DNA from 2 places in the Bradyrhizobium sp. STM 3566 genome. Region 2 is predicted to be linked to the other one. Evidence: riboswitches for the same ligand, from Rfam matches in the RefSeq annotation. Region 2 holds a riboswitch; the other holds the start of a gene.
The links. Region 2 has a riboswitch for cobalamin ahead of P6U27_RS22770 (DUF1636 family protein). Riboswitches for the same ligand answer to the same signal wherever they lie in the genome.
Positions count from the first base shown of each region.

Region 1 (6,374 bases), 1.5 Mb from region 2:
CCGAGGCATCTCCAGGTCCAGTCTCTTGAAGAGTAGCATGAAAGAGCTGGTTCGCCCGCAGATTGGTGTCCTCTCACTGGGTCGGAGGGCAAATCGCCAGCTGGCACGCGCCGCTGCGGCCGACCCTACTCCTCGCAGAAAGACTCGAGTCATCGTGCCGGCCGAGTGTTTCCTGACGAGCTGAAGGCTGCGGGAAAGGCTCGCGACTGTTGCGAATGCGTAAGCACCGACGCTTTAGCGTTGATATGTCTTGCAGTTGTTCTGAAGCGTTCGGCGGCAGAAGGAGCAGCGGCGCGATCTTGCTCTGTGACCATTTTACAGGGCTTTTGCTCCTCTCTTACTCTTCCCGTTCCTTTGGCTCAATGCGAGCGAACCAGGAGCCAGGAGGAAAGGCCGCGATACGCTTGGCAAAGGAGGATTGCGGCTCCCAATCTTGACCTTCGCTCTTCTCGAAAGTGATGACCCCGTTGTGTGTAAAAGCAAGGGGTCCTGGAATATTACAGTTCACCAAAAGCAAAACGCGCCACAGATCGCCTTTCTCGTTCGGCTTGTCCTTCTGCTTCGGCAAGTAGTCCACTCCAACAGGCTCAACAATAGTGCAGCGGCCCTGCCGCAGAAGATCGCCGAGCCGGCCTTGCGTGGTCGTCACGAAGTTGAAGTTGCTCGGATCATGCAGAAAGCGAAGATTTGCGTTCCTTTCATCCTCCTTGACTTCAGTAGCGATCAACGAGAGCGCCAGGGCGTGCCAACCCAACTCCATCGGCTTTGCATAGGTCGACGCAAGTTGAAACGTGCCGTCGAGCGCGATTCTCCAGGCGATAACGTTCTGTTCGTCTAATGTATCATCCGGGTGCCTGGTCCACATAACGAAAACATAGTCGTTTTGGTCAAGTTCAATGACGCCCCACATTCGAGGGACAAAAAGTGCCACCTTCGAAACGTTGGAGATAAGTTGTTCTATTGTCTCACCGTCTTGCGCTCGCCACGTTGACTTGAATCTTTCGATATGGGGGCTCTCGATGGCGCGAACACTGTTGCTTGTCGCAGCCAGCGCGGCCATACAGATCAACGATCGGCCGAGACAAAACAATAGCGCGCGTCTTCCAGACACTTTCCTCATAACCGCCGGCCTATTTGGTTTCATCCACACGTCATTCCAAGCGGGCAAGCTTCAACCTGCTATTCGCGAGCGCAAGAAGTTAGCGGCGACGCAACGAGGAGACCGACGGTGTCCCGTGCGAGCGGGCGCTCCCCTCTATGTCACGCGCCGCTAACTTCGCTCCCGGCGACAGCTTCAAGTTGCTGTGCTGGATATGCCCAGCAGGAGGACTGGGCATATCCGAAGACTTGCATTCCTCGTGCCAGGTAATAGACGGCAATTTGCACCGCTTTTTTGTCCTCTTTGTCGGTTTTCCGACTTGCGCACGTCTCGATGTTTACCTTCAACGCTACGCAACGCGGCTTATGCGTCCTTGCACGCACCGAATATTCGACGGCGCAGCTGAACGCCTCGACCAAGTTCCTGATGACAATTGGGAGCACGCTTGCCGCCATAGAACCGTTTCGTTCGTATCGTTGCCGGAATGTGGCTTTCGATCTCTGCCATCCTCTGGGCGCTCGCGGCCAAGAGGCCAGAGCGGCGTTTGCCGCTTCTTTCGCGACGTGCGGCTCGAGAGCAGCCTCCCGTTCGGCCGCTTTGCGGTAGAAGGCCAACGACGACGAAGCCGATCTTCATCGCCGAGCATTTGGCGTTTGGCTGGTACTGCAAATCAACGTGCTGGTCAGGCATGTTGCTGGCTTTGCCAGGTGTCTTAGGGTCTGTACCTAATTAGCGATCTCTGATTCCTTCGCACCAAGTTGATTCGGGATGGGGGACTTCGGTGCGCAAAGGGCTGTTCTGGCTGAACGACAAGCAGTGGGCTCAGATCGAGCCGCATCTGCCAACGAACCAGACCGGCCCGGCGCGCGATGACGATCGACGCATCATCAGCGGTATCATTCACATGCTTCAGTGCGGCGCACGCTGGCGCGATTGCCCGCCCGACTATGGTCCTTACACGACGATCTACAATCGTTTCAATCGCTGGGCTAAGCGCGGACATTGGCAGGCGATCTTTGAAGCGCTCGCCCGCTGCGGCAAGGATGGCGTGACCTTGTCCATCGACTCCACCTCGATCAAGGCGCATCGCTCGGCGAGCGGTGGAAAAGGGGGGAGCATGAACAGGCGATCGGACGCTCGCGCGGTGGGCGGACCACGAAAATCCACGCGCTGAGCGACCCTGATTGCAGACCTTGCGCATTTCATCTCACTCCGGGACAAGACGCAGATATTGCCGCAGGGCCGGCCCTTTTGAAACTCGCGCCGCCCATGTCTGCCCTCATTGGGGACAAAGGCTACGATGGCGACGGCTTTCGCGCCGAAATCGCCAATCGCGGCGCAAAGCCCGTCATTCCAAACAAATCCAACAGGGTGACCCTCCACACCTTCAGCAAACGCGCCTACAAAGGGCGCAATGTTATCGAGCGCTGTTTCTGCCGGCTCAAGGATTTCAGGCGTGTCGCAACTCGCTACGACAAACTTGCCAGGAACTTCTTGGCTGCCGTGCACCTCGCCGCCATCGTCGCCTATTGGATCAATTGAGTCTGAACCCTAGGCTTATTCAGCACGGATCGAGCTGGTCGATAGGGCGGCTGGATGGCGGACGCGCTCGAAGACCGGCGGGAAGCCGGGGCATCAAATGCGTTCTGCTCCAGGCAGCGGTGCCTGCCGGCGCAAGCCGCATTTGTCCCTTCCACCATCTGGCGTGCGGGCCCGGGGCAGCTGTGACGGTTATTACAATATGGCTGACTGGAGAGCCTTTCTCCATCGAGGCAACGATAAGGATGCGCGGCCCTTCGCGTAGCGGATGTCGCAGCACCAGCTTGAGACATAATCTGAGAGGTTGACGGAAGACTTGTCTTGCCGATATCCCAAGTCGTCGAGGTTCTCCGGTCCCACTTGATCCGGAGCTAAGAGGGAAGCCGGTGAAGATGCCGGCGCTGCCCCCGCAACTGTGAGCGGCGAGCCGCTGTCCAACGATGTCACTGAAGCCTGCGCGGCTTCGGGAAGGCCGGACAGCAGCAATGACCCGTGAGCCAGGAGACCTGCCCCGACAATATATTCGTCCACGGGCGGGGTGTCCCGGTGGTGCGCCAAGCAGCCGTCGCACCGTGCGACTTCCCCTGCCTGCGTCCGCCATGGCCTTTGCCCCCAACATGGGGTTACCGCTATGTCTCTTCTCTCCCTTCCGGTTGCCACGCTCGGAACGCCACGCATCGGTCCAAGGCGCGAGCTCAAACTCGCTCTAGAAAGCTACTGGGCCGGAAAAAGCAGCGAACAGCAGTTGCTCGAGGACGCAGCTGGCCTGCGTGCCGCGAACTGGGCTCGTCAGAAATCTATCGGCGTCACGGTCATTCCATCGAACGATTTCTCCCTCTATGACCAGGTGCTCGACACAAGTGTCATGGTTGGCGCCATCCCGGAGATCTACGCTTCGAAATCCGAACTCGTTTCGCTCAAGACGTACTTCGCCATGGCCCGTGGTTCACAAGTCGACGACCAGGATGCGACTTGCGGTGATCAACCGTGCGGAGTTGGCGCACCCGCGCAGGAGATGACCAAGTGGTTCGACACCAACTACCACTACATGGTTCCCGAGTTTCACACGGGACAGACTTTCAGGCTATGCTCTCGCAAGCCGATCGAGGAGTATGAGGAAGCCAAGGCTCTCGGCTTTCAGACCCGCCCTGTCCTGATCGGGCCGGTTACATTCCTAAAGCTCGGCAAGAGTCCCGATCCTGCGTTCCAGCCACTCTCGCTATTAGATGAGCTGATACCAGTCTATATCGAGGTTCTGCAGGAATTGGCCCAACGTGGGGCTAATTGGGTTCAGTTCGACGAGCCCTGCCTGGTTCTTGATCTGGATGAGGGGATGCGAAAATCTTTGCGGCATGCCTATGACCGGCTCGCAAAGGAGGGGCCGGCCATCAAGATCATGGTTGCCAGCTATTTCGGCGACCTCGGCGACAATCTGCACACCGCCTTGAGCCTGCCAGTTGCCGGAGTGCATCTCGATCTGGTTCGAGCGCCACAGTTGTTGGACCAGATCATCGCTGGCGGCCGAAGTGATCTCGTCATGTCGCTCGGTGTCGTCGACGGCCGGAATGTATGGCGGTCGAATTTGTCCTCGCTGCGCCAACGGCTCGAACCCGTGATTGCGAAGCTCGGCAAAGATCGTGTACAGATCGCCCCATCCTGCTCTCTGCTTCATGTTCCGGTCGATGTTGGCCTCGAGACGGGGCTCGCTTCTGACGTCAAGAGCTGGCTTGCTTTTGCGGTCCAGAAGATGCGAGAGCTTGCGATCCTGGCGCGGGCACTCGCAGGCGACCAGAATGTCGCGCCAGCTCTTGCCGAGTCGGAATGTGCCGCGACTGTCCGCCAGACTTCGCCCAAAATCCGTGATGCCAATGTCGCTGTGCGGATGAAAGCGATCGATCAGACCATGCGTCGCCGCGCGAGCCCATTTGCCCGTCGTGCCGAGATCCAAAGCAATCGTTTCGGACTACCGCCTTTTCCTACCACGACGATCGGATCGTTTCCGCAGACCACAGAGGTCCGGAATGCCCGTGCGGCGCATGCGCGAGGCGCGATGAGCGACGAGCAATACGACAGGTTCCTCAAGGAGGAGACTGCGCGCGCTGTACATTGGCAGGAGGACATCGGTCTTGACGTCCTGGTGCACGGCGAGTTCGAGCGCAATGACATGGTGCAGTACTTCGGCGAGCACCTCGCCGGCTTCGCATTTACCAGGAACGGATGGGTGCAGTCCTACGGATCGCGCTGCGTCAGGCCACCGATCCTGTTTGGCGACGTAGTGCGGTCCAAGCCTATCACCGTAGGCTGGTGGTGCTACGCGCAATCGCTCACGAGGAAGCCGATGAAGGCGATGTTGACCGGACCCGTGACGATCTTGAACTGGTCTTTTGTTCGCGATGATATTCCCAGAAGCGAGGTCTGCCGCCAGATCGCGCTCGCGATTCGCGACGAAGTCCGCGATCTCGAGAATGCTGGAGCGACCATGATCCAGATCGACGAAGCGGCGCTTCGCGAAGGATTGCCGTTGCGCCGATCGGAGTGGACGGCTTATCTCGACTGGGCCGTGGATTGCTTCCGGATCTGCTCATCGGGAGTCGCTGATCAGACGCAAATTCATACCCATATGTGCTACTCGGAGTTCAACGACATTATCGGTGCGATCGCTGCAATGGACGCGGATGTCATCTCGATCGAGACGTCGCGCTCGAAAATGGAACTACTCGACGCGTTTAGGAACTACGAATATCCAAATCAGATCGGGCCGGGCGTGTACGACATCCACTCTCCACGCGTTCCCGAGATGGGCGAAATGAAGGAGCTGATGGCGTTGGCTCGGACGCGACTGCACGACTCGCAGCTCTGGATCAATCCGGACTGCGGCCTGAAGACACGCAAATGGGAGGAGGTTCGGCCGGCGCTAGCGAACATGGTCGCTGCGGCCCGCGAACTGCGCGCATCATTCGATCCGCCAGGCCGTTGATCCAGGCTTGGGTCTCTTCTCGACGAGGCGGATCCGCTTGTGGTCATTTGCGCGCTCGGTAATCGAGGTAGCCTTGGGAACAGAAAAAATGCCCGGTCCCGCTTAGGCGGGCCGGGCGAAAGTCTGGAGAAGGAGCGACGCTGACGCATCGGAGCCGAGTTGAAACACAAGCTCAGCCTAGCTCGATTATGCCGTGGTATGCCACCATATAGTCCGAGGTTTATGAATCTACACCAAAGTTTGTCGCTCATGAGCACGTCGGGAACGACTACGACATCAGCGAGCGACGGTGATCCCCGGCGGCCACCGCAGGGCACCACCCGCAAACTCGGCGCGCTTTCCTGCCTGGAAAACTTATGTTCGATCGCGCGATGATAGGAGAAGCCCGGCTTTAAGGATCTCGCAAGCGTAGCCAATGCATGAACCGTCACGAGAGCTCAGGAAGGCTCGGATGCGCCGTTTGCACCGGTGGTCGAGCAAGCGATTATATTGCGCAGAAGCCATTTTGGCAGTAGGGCAGCCTACGCGCGCGCGAGCCCCCCCCATTTTCATTTCGACGGGGTGAACATGAGGCCGCCTGTCCGGCTGTGAAACGGCAGCGATCAATACAGCCCGTTCGTCTCGGCGCCGTGTCACGGGGGGGCGGCCTTGTCGGATGCAAACGCGACCGAGCTCCGTTCGGCCTCGGCTTCTTGCTCCAATTGCAGAACATGCGCTCTTAGCGCATCGGAAGTCGCTGCCGCTGTCTCGCTGAACAGC
Region 1 is NZ_CP120692.1:6,215,098-6,221,471, reverse strand. It holds gene P6U27_RS29925 (nodulate formation efficiency C protein) at 338-1,060, opposite strand; partial or broken gene P6U27_RS29920 (IS5 family transposase) at 1,881-2,641, shown strand; cobalamin riboswitch at 2,965-3,167, shown strand; gene metE (5-methyltetrahydropteroyltriglutamate--homocysteine S-methyltransferase) at 3,270-5,615, shown strand; gene P6U27_RS29910 (hemerythrin domain-containing protein) at 6,248-6,374, opposite strand, start outside.
Region 1: linked by a shared signal. The riboswitch ahead of metE (5-methyltetrahydropteroyltriglutamate--homocysteine S-methyltransferase) and the one ahead of P6U27_RS22770 (DUF1636 family protein) in region 2 are both predicted to bind cobalamin.

Region 2 (6,374 bases):
TTTGCGCAACAGGGGCGGACAGGAGGCGGGTGTGGGTTTTGCGGGTGCGATGGTGGTGGCGATGGCGGTGGATGCCCTTCTGGGCTGGCCCGCCCCGCTCTTCGCGCGGATCGGCCATCCCGTCACCTGGCTCGGCCGGCTGATTGCCGCCATCGACGCCGCCTGGAATCGTGCGTCCGATCCGCCGGCGTGGCGCCGAGCTGCTGGCGTCGCCGGAGCACTGGTGGTGATTGCGCTCTCAGTTGCGCTCGGCTGGATCGTTCAATCGGTGCTCTCGCTGGGCTGGATCCAGATCATGTTGATTGGCATCCTGGCCTGGCCATTGGTCGCGCTGCGCTCGCTCCATGATCACGTTGCCGCCGTCGCGATGCCGTTGCAGGCGGGCGACATCGCCGCCGCACGCGAGGCGGTATCGCGCATCGTCGGCCGCGATCCCACAGCGCTCGATGAAGCCGGCATCGCGCGCGCGGCGATCGAGAGCCTTGCCGAGAACTCCTCCGACGGCATCGTCGCGCCGGTGTTCTGGGGCGCGCTGTTCGGTCTGCCCGGCATCTTCGGCTACAAGGCCATCAACACGCTGGACTCCATGATCGGTCATCGCAGCGAACGACATGAAGCCTTTGGGTGGGCGGCGGCGCGCATCGACGATGTCGCCAATTTCATTCCGGCGCGCCTGACCGGATTCCTGTTCGTGCTGCTGGCGTCAAGGCGGTCGGAGGCGCTGTCGTGCATGGCGCGCGATGCGCGCCGGCATCGTTCGCCGAATGCCGGCTGGCCGGAAGCGGCGATGGCGGGGGCGCTCGGCGTGCGGCTCAGTGGTCCCCGCATCTATCACGGCAGCGCGACCGACGAGCCCTGGCTGAACCAAGGCGCGCGCGATCCGCGCGCCGCCGATATCACGGAGGCGCTGACGGTCTACGGCCGCGCCATGATGCTGCTCGCCGCCCTCCTTGCGATCCTCGCCTTCGCATGACAGAACGAGGCATGCGCGAGCACGGTGGAAATCTCGATCTGGCCCAGCAGCGGTTTGGCGGCCGCGCGGAGGATTGGATCGATCTGTCGACGGGGATCAATCGGTTGCCTTATCCCGTGGGCGAGGTGAACTCGCGCGCGTGGAGCGCGCTGCCGTCGCGCGCCGAGATCGATGCCTTGCATCAGGCCGCGCGGCAGGCCTATCGCACGCGTGCACCGGTCGTTGCGATGGGCGGCGCGCAAGCCGCCATTCAATTGCTGCCACGCCTGACGTCGTCCGGTCGCGCGCGCATCCTTGCGCCGACCTACAATGAATATGCAGGGGTGCTGTCGGCTGCAGGCTGGGATGTCCAGGAGGTGGCGGAGCTCGATGCGCTGGCGGGCGCGGATCTCGCCATCATCGTCAATCCCAACAATCCCGATGGCCGGTGTCATTCTCCAAAGGATCTGCTCGCACTGCTGCCGCGTGTCGGCCGCCTCGTGATCGACGAGAGCTTTGCCGATGCCGTTCCGCAATTATCGCTTGCGCCGGAAGCGGATCGACCGGGACTATTGGTGCTGCGCTCGTTCGGAAAATTTTATGGTCTTGCCGGCCTCCGGCTTGGCTTCGCAATCGGCAATGCGGCCGACGTTGTGAAGCTTACGGCGATGACGGGTCCATGGCCGGTGTCGGGCGCGGCGATTGCGATCGGCTGCCGGGCTTTGCGCGATGATGCCTGGGCCGAGGCCACGTCGGCGCGGCTCGCCCGCGACTGTGTTCGTCTCGACACCATGGTGCTGTCGCAAGGCTGGCCGCTCGTCGGCGGGACGCCGCTGTTTCGTCTTTACCAGACCCCCGACGCGCTGGCCGCGCAGGAGAGGCTCGCGCGTGGCCAGATATGGTCCCGCGTCTTTGCGCAAACGCCAGCATGGCTGCGCCTCGGGCTTCCCGGCAGCGAAGCCGAATGGGCGCGCCTTGGCGAGGTCCTAGCGCGCTAGCGCGAGCAGGCCTTCGATGTCGAGATGCTTTTCGATGTGATCGGCCAGCGCCTCGAGCGCGCTCCCGACCCTGGCATGATAGGGCTCTTCGCCCGCGGGAATGTCGAGCTTGGCCAAAAATGCCTTGCGGAAATCATCCGACGTGAACAGGCCATGCAGATAGCTGCCTTGCACGCGGCCATCCGGCGAGATCGCGCCTTCCGGCTCGCCATTCAGCTTCGCGAACGGGCGGACGCGATCGGGGCCGTCGGTGCGGCCGATGTGGATCTCATAGGCCTCGATCGGCTGCTCTGTGACGGCATGCGCGGCCGCGACGCGCGTCAGCGTCTTCTGCGGGCTCATCACGGTCTCGACATCGAGAAGCCCGAGGCCCGGCGTGTCGCCTGCGGGACCTTCGATGCCGTCGGGATCGGCCACGCTGCGGCCGAGCATCTGATAGCCGCCGCAGAGGCCGAGCACATGGCCGCCGCGACGATGGTGCGCGAGCAGATCGATGTCCCAGCCCTGCGCGCGCAGGAAGGCGAGATCGCCGCGGGTGGATTTCGAGCCGGGAATGATGACAAGCCTGACATCGCCGGGAATTGCTTCGCCCGGACGGACCATGACGAGATCGACGCCTGGTTCGAGCTTGAGCGGATCGAGATCGTCGAAATTGGCAATGCGCGACAGTGCGAGGCAGGCGATCTTGCACTGGCCCGGCTTGCGCGCATCGCTCAGGCCCAGCGCGTCCTCGGCTGGCAGCTCGCCGGCGCGCGCGAACCAGGGCAGCACGCCGAGGCCACGCCACGACGTCTTCTGTTCGATCAGCCTGTAGCCGTCGTCGAACAACGTGGGGTCGCCGCGGAACTTGTTGATGACAAAGCCACAGATCATCGCGGCATCGTCGGGGTCGATCACCGTCTTGATGCCGACGAGCTGGGCGATGACGCCGCCGCGATCGATGTCGCCGATCAGCACCACCGGCACGTCCGCCTTGCGGGCGAAGCCCATATTGGCGATGTCGGACTTGCGCAGGTTCACCTCCGCCGGACTGCCGGCGCCTTCCACCAGCACGAGATGGGCGCGCGCCTTCAGGCGCTCAAAACTCTCCAACACCGCGCTCATCAGCGAGGGCTTCATTGCGGCATAGTCGCGAGCTCGCGCAGTTGCGATGCGCTTGCCGTGGACGACGATTTGTGCGCCGACGTCGGTCTCGGGCTTGAGCAGCACCGGGTTCATGTCGGTGTGCGGCTCGACGCTGGCGGCGAGCGCCTGGAGCGCCTGGGCGCGGCCGATCTCGCCGCCATCGACGGTGACGGCGGCATTGTTGGACATGTTCTGCGGCTTGAACGGGAGCACGCGCAGGCCGCGGCGCGTGAAGGCGCGGGCAAGGCCGGCGACGATGAGCGATTTGCCCACGTCCGAGCCGGCGCCCTGGATCATCAATGCGCGCGCCGTCATGCCTTCAGAACTCGACGCCGGCCTGCGCTTTGATGCCGGAGCGGAAGGGGTGCTTGACCAGCGTCATCTCGGTCACGAGGTCCGCGATCTCGATCAGCTCGTCCTTGGCGTTGCGTCCGGTGAGCACGACATGCGTCATCGGCGGCTTCTGCGTCCTCAGGAACTCGACGACCTCGGCGATGTCGAGATAGTCGTAGCGCAGCGCAATGTTGATCTCGTCGAGCACGACCATGCGCAAGTGCTCGTCGAGGATCAGCTCCTTGGCCTTCTCCCAGCCGGCGCGTGCGGCGGCGATGTCGCGGGCGCGGTCCTGCGTCTCCCAGGTGAAGCCTTCGCCCATGGCGTGGAACTGGCAGAGATCGCCGAAATGGCCGGTGAGCAGGCGTCGCTCGCCGGTATCCCAGGCGCCCTTGATGAACTGCACGACCGCGCAGGGCAAGCCGTGGGCGACGCAGCGGACGATCATGCCGAAGGCAGAGGAGGATTTTCCCTTGCCGGCGCCGGTGTGGACGATGATGAGGCCCTTTTCACCGCCCTTGGTCGCCATGATCTTGTCGCGGGCAGCCTTCTTCTTCGCCATTTTCTGGGCGTGCCGGGTGTCGGTTTCCTCAGCTGTTTGGGTATCCGGTTCAGGCGTCATCGGTCCCGGTCCTTCGGCTTGACAAGTGGCGGCCACCGGCAAATGGTGGCCGGGCGTTGGTTCCTGTCCTATGACAGGCGAAGAGGGAATGCGATAGGGGCCGAATCGGCAAGATTTGGGTCCAAAATGCAGCCGCCCCCGCGACCGTGACCGGAGAGATGCCCGAAGCCACTGATTCCCTTGGGAATCGGGAAGGCGGGGATCGAAGGGTGAAAACCCTGCTCCGCAAGCCGGGAGACCTGCCAGCGCGAACGTGTTTTGGACCGGCGGACGGGGTGTTCCGCGACGGGGAAGCGGGCCCTCAGGAGAACGGTCCGCGCGCCTCATCGCCTCCCGCTGTTTATCCTGGAAGAGGCGATGACCGTCACACTTCACGTCTGCATCACCTGCCGCGCCGGCCAGACGCTCGGCGACGGCGACACGACGCCTGGCAAGCGCCTGCATGGTGCGATCCTCGAGGCCGGCGTGCCCGATGGCGTCAGCGTGGTTCCCGTCGAATGCCTGTCGGCCTGCAGCCAGGGCTGCTCGGTCGCGCTCAGCGCGCCCGGCCGCTGGTCCTATGTCTATGGCCGTCTGTCGGATGCGAATGCGCGTGACGTGGTCGCAGGTGCTGCGGCCTATGCCGCCGCGCCTGATGGCATCGTGCCCTGGCGCAGCCGGCCGGAAATCTTCCGCAAGCAATCGCTTGCCCGCATTCCCCCCATTGCCGTCGTGCCGGAGGCCGCTGAATGAACTCGCTCGCAAAAGTCCCGGTCACGGTGGTCACTGGTTTTCTCGGCTCCGGCAAGACCACGCTGATCCAGCATCTGCTGACCAATGCCAACGGCAAGAAGCTCGCCGTGCTCGTCAACGAGTTCGGCAGCGAGGGGGTCGATGGCGAGATCCTGAAATCCTGCGCCGACGCCAATTGCCCGGAGGAGAACATCGTCGAGCTCGCCAATGGCTGCATCTGCTGCACCGTGGCCGACGATTTCATTCCGACCATGGAGCAATTGCTGGCGCGCCCGGTGCGGCCCGATCACATCCTGATCGAGACCTCGGGCCTGGCGCTGCCGAAGCCGTTGCTCAAGGCGTTCGACTGGCCGGAGATCCGCTCGCGCATCACGGTCGATGGCGTGATCGCGCTGGCCGATGCCGAGGCTGTCGCGGCCGGCCGGTTCGCGCCAGATCCGGCGGCCGTCGAAGCGCAGCGCGCGGCGGACGAAAATCTGGATCACGAGACGCCGCTGTCGGAAGTGTTCGAGGACCAGATCGCCTGCGCCGATATCGTGCTGCTGACCAAGGCTGATCTTGCGGGCGCGGCGGGCATCGAAGCCGCAAAGGCCGCGATCGCTGCCGAGATGCCGCGCCGCGTGCCCATGCTGCCGATCACCGACGGCGCGATCGATGCGCGCGTCATCCTCGGCATCGGCGCTGCCGCGGAGAACGACCTCGCCGCGCGCCCCTCGCATCATGACGGCGAAGAGGAGCACGAGCACGACGATTTCGCCTCTGTCGTGATCGATCTTCCGGAAGTGGCGGACGTCGATGCGTTGGTCGCATCCGTCCAGAAGCTCGCCCGCGAGCAGAACGTGCTGCGCGCCAAGGGCTACATCGCGGTCGCCGGCAAGCCGATGCGGCTGTTGCTGCAGGCGGTCGGAGAGCGCGTGCGCCATCAGTTCGACAGGCCCTGGGGCGCAGGTCTCAGACAGTCAAAGCTCGTCGTGATCGGCGAGCATGGCGACATCGACGAGGCCGCGATCAGGGCAGGACTTGCTCTTTCAGGATCTGGTATCTGATGCACGTCGTCTTCCGCGAGAGCCGCGGTCTCGAGGAGACCGCGACGCCAAGAGACATCGGCCAGGACCCGGCCGATCTCGTGGTGCTCTCGTATTCGGATTCCGATCTCGCCGCGTTCGCGGCCGGCTGGCGGCGTGGCCGGGGCAGCCTGCCGTCGCTGCGGCTCGCCAATCTCGCCGAACTGCGTCATCCGCTGTCGGTCGACACATACATCGAGCGCACGCTGTCGCAGGCCCGCGGCATATTGGTGCGTCTGATCGGCGGGGAGTCCTATTGGGCGTACGGGCTGGCGGCGCTTCAGCAACTCGCGAAGGACCGCAACATCGTGCTCGCCGTGCTGCCGGCCGACGGCCGCGATGACCCGCGGCTCGATGAGTATTCGACGTTGCCGGTCTCGACGCTACGGCGGCTCAAGGTACTCTGCGACACCGGCGGCCCGGTCGCAGCGCAAGCCGCGATTGCGCAGCTTGCGCTGGCCTCAGCTCTCTATGCCGGACCGGTCATCGGGGAGATGACCGTGCCCGAGATGGGCTTTTATGATCCCGTGCGCGGCGTCATTGCTGCG
Region 2 is NZ_CP120692.1:4,696,994-4,703,367, reverse strand. It holds gene cbiB (adenosylcobinamide-phosphate synthase CbiB) at 32-973, shown strand; gene cobD (threonine-phosphate decarboxylase CobD) at 985-1,950, shown strand; gene P6U27_RS22780 (cobyric acid synthase) at 1,939-3,390, opposite strand; gene cobO (cob(I)yrinic acid a,c-diamide adenosyltransferase) at 3,395-4,030, opposite strand; cobalamin riboswitch at 4,071-4,292, shown strand; gene P6U27_RS22770 (DUF1636 family protein) at 4,388-4,762, shown strand; gene cobW (cobalamin biosynthesis protein CobW) at 4,759-5,808, shown strand; gene cobN (cobaltochelatase subunit CobN) at 5,808-6,374, shown strand, end outside.